Linked DNA regions of Butyrivibrio fibrisolvens. Each later gene encodes a partner of the first gene's protein in a complex. Links are inferred from orthologs where the notes say so. Each region holds a gene or a part of one and is shown on either strand. Other genes may lie near its edges.

Region 1 (5,784 bases):
TCTCTTCGAGCTTTTTGCCCTTACCCATCTCGATAAGGAGCTTGACCATAAGATATGCACCGTCATCAAGGAAGTAGTTTTCTTTAAAAGCGCCATGTCCGCTTGTCTCTATAGCAAGCTGAGAATCGATCCCTTCATTGTTGAGTCTTATGGATTCATCTATAACATTGCGGTAGCCACGCTTAAATCTCTTGTGCTTGCCACCATGTGCTTCGATGAAGTCATGAAGACCGTCTGAAGTAACAGAGTCAGTAACGATTGTAGTTCCGGGATGCTCTGAAAGAGCGATCATAGAAAGGACTGCTATAAGATCGTTTCTTGTAAGAGTCTTGCCGCTTGGAAGTACAGCACCTGCTCTGTCTACATCTGTATCGAATATGATTCCAAGATCTGCCTTTGAATCAAGAGTTGCCTTCTTGATAGACTCTGCTGCCTCTTTGTTCTCTGGATTTGGAATGTGGTTAGGGAATCTTCCGTCAGGTGTAAGGAACTGGCTTCCCGACGTATCTGCTCCAAGAGGCTCCAAAACCTTGGTAACATAGAATCCGCCAGCACCATTACCTGCATCTACTATGATATGAAGTCCTTCAAGAGGCTTATCGCCCTTACCTACGCCGTCTCTGATCTTCTTCTGAAGATAGGATGCGTATGTATCCATAAAGTTTATGCTCTTAATATCTGCACTACTTGTATCTACGGACTTTTCGGGATTTTCCGCAAGGATCTTATCAGCAAGCTCTGTAAGCTCCTTGATATCACCCTTTTCAAGTCCCCCTTCTTTAGTGAAGAACTTAAGACCATTCCTATAATAAGGAAGGTGACTTGCAGTTATCATGATACTTCCATCAAAAGTAGCTGCATCATCTTCATCGGAAGCAAGAACCGTTGACATGAACATAGCAGGTGTTGATGCTATACCAAAATCACATACCTCGTGACCTTGTGCGATAATTCCTGCTGCAGCTGCCTTTAAAAGAGCCTCTCCGGTAAGTCTTGAATCTCTTCCAAGAGCAATTTTTACTTTCTTATTATCGTTCCTTTTAGAAAGCCACTTGGCAAAAGCTCCAGCAAGGTCTTTGGAAGCCTTGTTGGTAAGATTTACAGAAGCACCTGTTTCGTTGTCCATAGCAATACCACGGATATCGCTACCATTTTGAAGATTAGAATAGCTCATTTGTTAGATTTCCTCCCACATGATCGATTCTGCTTTTACATTTTATTATTCAAAAGCAGTAATTGCTATTTAATTATTGCTTACATCCTCTCAAAAAACAATAAACTTTTCATAACCAAATGCCGATTTAAAATATAGAGCTTTTTTATTTTGTTAGGAGGTTAGGCATGGGTCAGACAATAACTCTTTACAGAGTATCTCTGGATGGTCAGATGGACATTATCGCCTTTTTAGGTGAGCAGGATGCTCAGACTTATTCTACTATCCTGTTTTCAGGATATGATCAGTACATGATACTTGAGTCAGAAACAGATATTGAAGATATTAAAGGAGAATATACGTATACCATATGTGATGATCTGGGAGAGATTCCCTTTGATATTGTCTTCATACGTGACAAGAAGATAAGAAATGTATTCGTACTTACACTTATGTTTGCTATGGCAGGACTTTCAATCGAAAACTATGATCTTACAGCTGCACGAGGTCTTCTGACGCAGCTGAGCGCAGATCTTGATAATCTCGGAACAGATAATATACCGCTATCGTATATACAGAAGCAGGCAACAAAGCTACGGTCTGTAGCTATGGCGTAGAACAATCTGACTGTACCCACGGGCAAGCCCGTGGGTACAGTCAGTTGTAGAGCTATTAATTCATCTCCTGATTTAAATATTTAAAAGTGCATGCTCCATATCCGTCAGGAGCTTTTCTGTATCGCATAGCAGATTTTGCTCTGCTTTTTTCTGGTTTTCATCTTTTTTATATGTATAGATGAACATAACCTTACCTTTAGACTTAAATGATAGATTCCCTTTGTAATGTTTTAATAGAAGCGGTATATTCTCGCTCTTTATCTTAGCTTCTCTAAGTATCTCAAAGGTTATCTCACCACTTCCGCCTTTAACTTCGCGCATATAAAGGCTGTGAGCTTTAACTCTCATAAGAGCAACTCTAAGAAGGTTATCTACGCTGTCCGGAACTTCTCCAAATCTGTCACGAAGCTCATCTCTCATATCATCAGCTTCGCCAAGGTTTTCGATACTAGCGATCCTCTTATATATCTCAAGTTTCTGCTCTTCATTAAGGATATACTTAGTAGGAATATAAGCATCTACGTCAAGATCTATTGATGTATCAAAGTCTTCAGGATATGCTGACTCAAGACCCTTCTTCTTGCGAACGGCTTCATTGAGCATCTTACAGTACATATCATAGCCTACTGCCATCATATGTCCGGACTGCTTCCTTCCAAGAAGTGAACCTGCCCCTCTTATCTCGAGATCACGCATAGCGATCTTAAATCCTGAACCAAGGTCTGTGAATTCTCTTATGGCAGAGAGTCTTTTTTCTGCAACTTCCTTGAGCATCTTGTTCTTTTTGTACATAAGGAATGCATAGGCATTCCTGTTGGATCTTCCTACTCGTCCTCTTAACTGATAGAGCTGTGACAGACCCATTTTATCAGCATCAGAGATGATCATTGTATTAACATTGGATATATCAAGTCCTGTTTCTATGATAGTAGTAGATACTAGTACATCTATATCTCCGTCTATGAAGTCGTACATGATCTTCTCAAGTTCCTGCTCAGACATCTGGCCGTGGGCAAAGGCCACGCTTGCTTCCGGTACCAGTTTTTGTATCCTTGCAGCTACATCCGCTATATCATTGACTCTGTTATAGACATAGTATACCTGGCCTTGTCTTGAAAGTTCTCTTACGATAGCTTCTCTTACCATCTCTTCGTTATATTCACATACAAAGGTCTGTATAGGCTGGCGGTCATTGGGAGCTTCTTCAAGGATGCTCATATCCCTGATACCCACAAGGCTCATGTGAAGAGTACGGGGAATAGGCGTAGCTGACAGGGTCAGTACGTCTACACTTTCTTTGATCTTCTTGATCTTCTCTTTATGAGTTACACCGAATCTCTGCTCCTCATCTACAATGAGAAGTCCAAGGTCTTTGTACTGGACATCCTTGGACAACAGTCTATGTGTTCCTATAACGATATCTACAAGGCCTTTACGAAGATCTTCTACGGTCTTCTTCTGTTCACGGGCTGTCCTGAATCTGGACAACATGTCCACTCTTACAGGGAAGTCCTTCATTCTCTCAGAAAAAGTATTATAGTGCTGCTGAGCAAGGATAGTCGTAGGCACCAGTACTGCTACCTGCTTGCTGTCCTGAACAGCCTTAAAGGCAGCTCTTATAGCAATCTCAGTCTTACCAAATCCTACGTCTCCGCAGATAAGTCTCTCCATGATACGAGGAGATCTCATATCTGCCTTGACCGCTTCTATCGCAGCTTCCTGATCCTCAGTCTCCTGATAAGGGAATGCATCTTCAAATTCCTGCTGCCATACAGTATCAGGTCCAAATTCATACCCCTTGGTCTGCTGTCTCTTGGCATAGAGTTCCACCAGATCCTGTGCAACTTCATCAACTGCGCTTCTAACTTTGGCCTTGGTCCTGTTCCACTCAGGGCTTCCAAGCTTGTTGAGCTTGGGCTTATGCGTAGTATCTTCTGACGATGAGGCATACTTTTGAAGTACATCAAGACCTGTAGCCAGCACGTACAGATTGCCGCCGCCAGCATACTCGACCTTGATATAGTCCTTGACTACGTGATCAGTCTCTATCTTCTCGATACCTCTGTAGATACCAAGTCCGTGGCTTTCATGAACTACATAATCGCCCGGATGAAGGTCTGCCATTGAGGATATAGTCTCTCCGGACATGCCCTTCTTTTTCTTTCTCTTTTTCTTCTTGTGCTCTGTGAAGATATCACTTTCTGATATAACAGCAAACTTAATATCAGGATATTCAAATCCCTTTAATATACGGCCATAATAGGTCATGATCTCGCCAGGCTGCAGTACACGCCCGGGATCCTCACTATATGAAGCGCTGACTTCATTGTCCCTAAGATCTTCTACGATTCTCTTAGCTCTTGTTCTTGATCCGGAGAGGATGAGGACTCTGTAGCCTCTCTTTTTATAACTCTTTAGATCTTTGACCAGAAGATCGAAGCTGTTATTATAGGGAGCAATAGTCTGAGTATGGATCTCAAAGCTCTTTCCGGGCTCATAATGATTCTGGGATGCAGGAAGCGGGATTGCTTCAAGAAGGACTCTTCTGACATTGCCCATCCTGGCTATTATCTCTTCTTCTGAAAAAAGAAGATCCATCTGCCCGGGGAGTATGTAGCCTTGCTCGGCTCTATTTATCATACTTTCCCTGAACTCATCAAATACAGCCTTGGCCTGAGCCTGCACATGAGAAGGCTCATCTATGAAGATCATAGTGCTTCCGCTATTAAACAGTTCAAGGAATGTAGACGGGTTATCTACAAAGTATCTAAGGAAGCTCTCAAGACCTGACATATTGTCATATTCTAAAGCTTCTTCCTTCTTTTCTTCTATATACTTTTTAAGCCTTGCAGACTCTTCTGTCTTAAAGGCCTTCCTTAGCTGATCATATCTTGATTCGAATTCGGCTGTTATTTTATCAAAACCTTCTTCAAGCCTGTCTCTTGTAAGGATAAGCTCAGAAGCAGGATATATCTCAATTGATTCAAGCTTTTCAAGAGATCTTTGGGACATTATGTCAAAAGATCTCATGGATTCTATATCATCACCAAAAAGCTCTATTCTGTAAGGATTCTCTTCTGTAAGGTCGAATACATCGATGATATCGCCTCTAACGGAGAACTGACCGGGGCCTTCTACCTGATATACCTTCTCATAGCCCATGTTTACAAGTTTTCTGGCTATATCCTGCTCATCTACAGGCTTTCTTTTATCAAGTGCAAGGATATTGCTTTTGATAACTTCAGCTGGGATCTGAGGGCTCATAAGAGCAGCAAAGGTTGTCACCACCGTAACAGGGCGGCCTTCTATAAGACGGCGCATGGTCCTTATACGCTGGCGTGTAAGATCATTGGAATGGATATCTGCCTGATAGAATATGAGATCCTTGGCAGGATATACTGTAACATTCCTGTCATAGAACTTATAATCTTCGAAGATCTCTTTGGCTCTAAGATCAGAATCTGTCACAATTATGCGATAGCGGACCTGGCTTCCAAGTCCGTTGATCATATGGAGCTTCTCAGAATCAAGGCATCCTATGACTTCAGCGCAGGCAAATGGATTATCAAGATATTTATCAAGTTCGGTAAAAGCAGGCAGTTCCTGCAGTGGCGCCTCTATAGCACGCATATCATTCCTCTTTCTCTATATATAAAACAACAAAGGATATACTAAATACCGTTTTTACGATGCCGACATTATCTATGATTCAAAACGTGATATCAGACAACCTTGCGGTTAAATCTGGTCATAGCTATATCGCATCCTTCATCAAGGATTACAGGTATAGCTGCAATCGCGTTATCTATGGCATTTTTGAGATTAACTTCTTCTTCAGAGTTAAAATGGCTAAGTACGTGATCAGCAAGGTCCATACCCTCAGGCTTACGACCTACGCCAACTCTTATTCTGGTAAAACCATCTGTCTGGCAATGTGCGATTATGGATTTAAGACCGTTGTGTCCACCAGCACTTCCCTTGGGGCGAACCCTGATATTACCTACATTCTGATCG
Region 2 (5,170 bases), 180 kb from region 1 along the record:
GGCTCCCCTGGTGCCATAAAATTAAGATGCCTTGAGTAGTTCTCAATTCCTGAGCAAAAACCTGTCTCCCTCATCATCTCAATATCGAAGTTGGTCCTTTCAGCTATACGCTGAGCTTCTATAAGCTTGTCTTCACCTTTAAAGAAGCGGACCTGATCTTCAAGCTCTTTTTCTATATTCTCACATGCCCTGTTGATCTTCTCCTGAGGGACAACATAGTGGGAAGCAGGGTATATCATAACGTGCTCGAGCTCGTGAGTTACCTTGCCTGAAAGTGGTTCGACTTCGCATATCCTGTCAATCTCATCACCGAAGAACTCGATCCTTATAAGGTAGTCGTCGGCATTGGCAGGGAATACCTCTACTACATCGCCGTGTACACGGAAGTTACAACGGGATAAATCCATATCGTTGCGCTGATACTGTATTGCTATAAGGTCTTTGATGACATCATCTCTGTCTTTGGACATGCCGGGTCTTAAGGATATAGACATACCTTTGAATTCGTCAGGGCTTCCAAGGCCGTATATGCAGGAAACAGATGCTACGACTATGACATCGTTTCTTTCGGCAAGAGATGCTGTTGCAGAAAGTCTTAATTTATCTATCTCATCATTTATAGAAGAGTCCTTGGCTATATAAGTATCCGTCTGCGGTACATATGCCTCTGGCTGGTAGTAATCGTAGTAGGATACAAAATATTCAACTGCATTTTCAGGGAAAAACTCTTTCATCTCACCATAGAGCTGACCGGCAAGGGTTTTATTGTGAGATATGATTAGGGTTGGCTTATTAAGGGCAGCTATTATATTGGCCATGGTGAAGGTCTTGCCGGAACCTGTTACGCCAAGGAGGGTTTCAAACTGGTTGCCGTCCTTAAATCCCTGGACCAGTTTCTCTATAGCCTGTGGCTGATCGCCGGTAGGCTTAAAAGTACTTACAAGCTTGAATTTGTCCATGTTTACTCCGATATTCTTTGGGGTTGTGTGTTACGAACTTAGATACCACGCCGCTAGGGTTGGAAATTTAAGTTATAATTAGTATTAGCATTTTTATTGTAGCAAAGACGTGGGGCCGTTGCAAAAGTCTGAAATTTTCATAAAAGGATTTTAGAATTTTAAATGCTATGATACAATGATTTTGCTACGCAAATAAAGACAATTATATTGTTAAAAATTTAAGCTTCGATTTTTTAAAAAGGAAATAAGGATTATGTCTGAAAAAAGGTTAAAGAACAAGGAAATGCCGAGAAGAAATCTCATTTTTCCAAGACTAATACCACAGGAAGGCGTCCTCTTCCTGTAGATATACATGATTATATAAGGGTGCGTCATGCCAATGAGCACAATTTAAAAGGGGTAGATGTTAATATCCCGAGGGGGACACTTACTGTATTTACAGGGCTTTCAGGCTCTGGTAAGTCTTCTCTTGCTTTCGATACTATTTTTGCAGAAGGACAGAGAAGATATATGGAGTCACTCTCTTCTTATGCAAGGATGTTCCTTGGACAGATGGACAAGCCTGATGTTGAGAAGATAGAAGGTCTGTCACCTACTATTTCTATTGATCAGAAATCAACCAATAGAAACCCTCGTTCTACAGTAGGTACTGTTACAGAGATATATGATTATTTCAGACTTTTATACGCTAGGATAGGTATTCCGCATTGTCCTAACTGCGGAAGGGAGATAAGGCGTCAGAGTGTTGATGAGATGGCAGATCAGATTCTCTCACTACCTGTAGGAAGTAAGATTCAGATCTTGGCACCTGTTGTAAGAGGCAGGAAGGGTATGCATGAGAAGGTCATCGAGAGAGCCAAGAAGGGCGGCTATGTACGTATCAGGATCGATGGCAATCAGTATGATCTGTCAGAAGATATCAGTCTTGATAAGAATATCAAGCACAATATTGAGATCATAGTAGACAGACTTGTAGTCAAGGAGGATCCTCAGAGCATAAGAGGTCGTCTTACAGATTCTATAGAAACAGCGCTGTCTTTGGCAGAGGGACTACTGGTAGTTGATGTGATAGGAGATAAAGAGATCAACTTCTCCCAGAATTTCGCATGTCCTGATTGCGGAATATCAATTCCTGAGATTGAGCCTAGGAGCTTTTCTTTCAATAATCCATATGGTGCATGTCCGGAGTGTTCCGGTCTTGGATACAAGATGGAGTTTGACGAAGACCTTATGATCCCGGATAAGTCTCTTTCTATAAATGAAGGAGCTATTCAGGTTATGGGATGGCAGTCCTGCAACAAGGAAGGAAGCTTTGCCAATGCAACATTAAGAGCTCTTGCCAAGGCTTATGGATTCGACCTTGATACTCCTTTTGAGAAGTATCCTAAGAAGATTCATGATGTTCTTATATATGGAGCAGATAAGACAGTCAATGTGCATTACAAGGGCCAGAGAGGTGAGGGCGATTATCCTATCTTATTTGATGGTCTTATAAAAAATGTCGAGCAGCGTTACAGAGAGACTGCATCTGAGACTGCCAAGGCAGAATATGAAGAGTATATGACTATCACACCATGTACAGCCTGCAAGGGTCAAAGGCTCCGCCCAGAATCACTTGCTGTAACTGTTGATGGCAGGAATATCTATGAGATAACTTCTATATCGATTGAAGATCTTCACAAATATCTTGAGAATCTGTCTCTTTCAAGGCAGCAGGAGCTTATAGGTGCTCAGCTGCTCAAAGAGATAAGAGCAAGAGTTGGATTTCTTGTAGATGTAGGCCTTGACTATCTGTCGCTTTCAAGAGCTACAGGAACTCTTTCCGGCGGAGAGGCTCAGCGTATCAGACTGGCAACCCAGATTGGATCAGGACTGTGCGGAGTGTGCTATATACTTGATGAGCCCAGTATAGGTCTTCACCAAAGGGACAATGATAAGCTTCTTAATACACTTAAGAATCTTCGTGATCTTGGTAATACTCTCATCGTAGTAGAACATGATGAGGATACTATGAGAGAAGCTGATTATATTGTAGATGTAGGCCCGGGCGCCGGATCGCATGGCGGACGCATAGTAGCTACCGGTACAGCCGAGGATATCATGAACAATCCTGATTCTATTACAGGTCAGTATCTATCCGGAGCCAAGACTATTCCGGTTCCTTCTGTTCGAAGAAAACCTACGGGATGGCTGGACGTTAAGGGCGCAAGAGAGCATAACCTTAAAGATATTGATGTTAAGTTCCCTCTTGGGGTACTTACAGTAGTGACAGGTGTATCGGGTTCAGGTAAGAGTTCACTTGTTAATGAGATCTTATACAAACATCTTGCTAAGAGCCTTAACAGAGCACGCTGCATACCTGGGGATCACAGGGCTATAGAAGGGCTTGAACAGCTTGACAAGGTTATAAATATAGATCAGTCACCTATAGGGAGGACTCCTCGTTCCAATCCTGCTACATATACAGGAGTATTTGATCTTATCAGAGATCTTTTTGCAGGAACACCTGATGCCAAGGCCAAGGGTTATGCCAAGGGCAGATTTTCATTCAATGTCAAAGGAGGCAGATGCGAAGCCTGCTCAGGTGATGGTATCGTGAAGATAGAGATGCATTTTTTACCTGATGTATACGTGCCATGCGAAGTCTGCGGAGGTAAGCGCTATAACAGAGAAACTCTGGAAGTCAGATATAAGGGCAAAAATATCTATGATGTACTTGATATGACTGTAGAAGAAGCTCTGGAGTTTTTTAAGAATGTACCTAAGATACATAAGAAGATACAGACTCTCTATGATGTAGGTCTTGGTTATGTCAAACTCGGTCAGCCATCTACAGAACTCTCAGGTGGTGAAGCTCAGCGTATAAAGCTTGCAACAGAGCTTTCAAGGACCAGTACAGGTAAGACTATCTACATTCTGGATGAGCCAACAACAGGTCTTCATTTTGCAGATGTAGCAAAGCTTGTAGATATACTTCAAAAGCTTGTGGAGCAGGGCAATTCTGTAGTAGTTATAGAACACAATCTTGATGTTATCAAAACTGCTGACTACATAATAGATCTGGGCCCTGAAGGCGGTGCCAAGGGAGGTACTATAGTAGCCAAGGGAACACCAGAACAGGTTGCCAAAGTTAAGGAGTCATATACAGGACATTATATTGCCAAGATGCTCAAATGAATGTAAGGGTTAATATTGAGCGCAGTTATTCCGATATACACAACGTAGAATAATATTCGTTTTTAAAGATTTTATTTTTGAAAACTGTATATCGGAAGCTGCGCATGGATGCGGGAGCACAGATGAAAAGGAACTTCAACGAAAGTAAAAGTTGTCAATGAAAATTTTTACTTTTAAGGCTAAGTCAAGGCCTGAAGTAGCTTAGATGTGCTACCGCTATATTTTTTTCAATTAGCCTGTTTTCAAAATGAGTCTGTTAGTTTATAATACTTTGTGAATTATACGCTTTATAGTTTAACAAAGATAACAACTCGCATAAGCGATAACAATAACAATAACAGACTTTAAGCAAATTGAAAGGACTTATCCATGCAGTATACAGATATCGGAATTGATTTAGGAACAGCAAGTATTCTTGTTTATATAAGAGGAAAGGGCGTAGTACTTAAGGAGCCCTCTGTTGTAGCATATGACAGAGATACAGACCAGATTCTTACATTTGGTGAAGATGCACGTCAGATGCTCGGCCGTACACCCGGCAACATCGTAGCAGTTCGTCCTCTTCGTCAGGGTGTTATCAGTGATTACCAGATCACAGAGCAGATGATGAAGCACTTCATAACTAAGGCTCTCGGACGTAGAATCTATCGTAAACCTCTTATCGCTGTATGCGTTCCTTCAGGTGTAACTGAAGTTGAGCGTAAGGCCGTAGAAGATGCTACACGTATGGCAGGTGCCAGAGACGTTCGCATCATCGAAGAGCCTATAGCAGCAGCTATCGGTGCAGGTATCGATATCATTAAGCCATGCGGCAATATGATCGTAGATATAGGTGGTGGTACAACAGATATCGCAGTTATCTCTCTTGGCGGTACAGTTGTATCTACATCAGTTAAGATCGCAGGCGATGACTTTGATGAAGCTATCGTCCGTTATATGAGAAAGAAGCACAATCTTCTCATCGGTGAAAGAACCGCAGAAGATATCAAAATCCGCGTAGGAAGTGCATATCCACGTCCTGAAGCAGATTATAT

What was found. Proteins that work in one complex are often made in the same cells at the same time.
Region 2: the proteins of mfd (region 1) and uvrA are in contact, whole or in part, in a crystal structure (PDB 4DFC), measured with the Escherichia coli proteins. The link is inferred for Butyrivibrio fibrisolvens from one-to-one orthologs.

What each region holds. Positions count from the first base shown.
Region 1 is NZ_CP065800.1:148,891-154,674, forward strand. What follows is about bases 1,643-5,784. They hold mfd (transcription-repair coupling factor), read right to left. Parts: upstream 5,401-5,784; coding sequence 1,843-5,400; downstream 1,643-1,842. Other genes in these bases: I7804_RS00595 (hypothetical protein), read left to right, coding at 1,643-1,770; pth (aminoacyl-tRNA hydrolase), read right to left, coding at 5,493-5,784. Outside these bases: I7804_RS00590 (phosphoglucomutase), read right to left, coding at 1-1,174; more of I7804_RS00595, read left to right, coding at 1,342-1,642. UniProt on the Escherichia coli protein: Couples transcription and DNA repair by recognizing RNA polymerase (RNAP) stalled at DNA lesions. Mediates ATP-dependent release of RNAP and its truncated transcript from the DNA, and recruitment of nucleotide excision repair machinery to the damaged site.
Region 2 is NZ_CP065800.1:329,481-334,650, reverse strand. What follows is about bases 1,002-4,336. They hold uvrA (excinuclease ABC subunit UvrA), read left to right. Parts: upstream 1,002-1,307; coding sequence 1,308-4,136; downstream 4,137-4,336. Outside these bases: excinuclease ABC subunit UvrB, read right to left, coding at 1-959; I7804_RS01320 (rod shape-determining protein), read left to right, coding at 4,506-5,170. UniProt on the Escherichia coli protein: The UvrABC repair system catalyzes the recognition and processing of DNA lesions. UvrA is an ATPase and a DNA-binding protein. A damage recognition complex composed of 2 UvrA and 2 UvrB subunits scans DNA for abnormalities.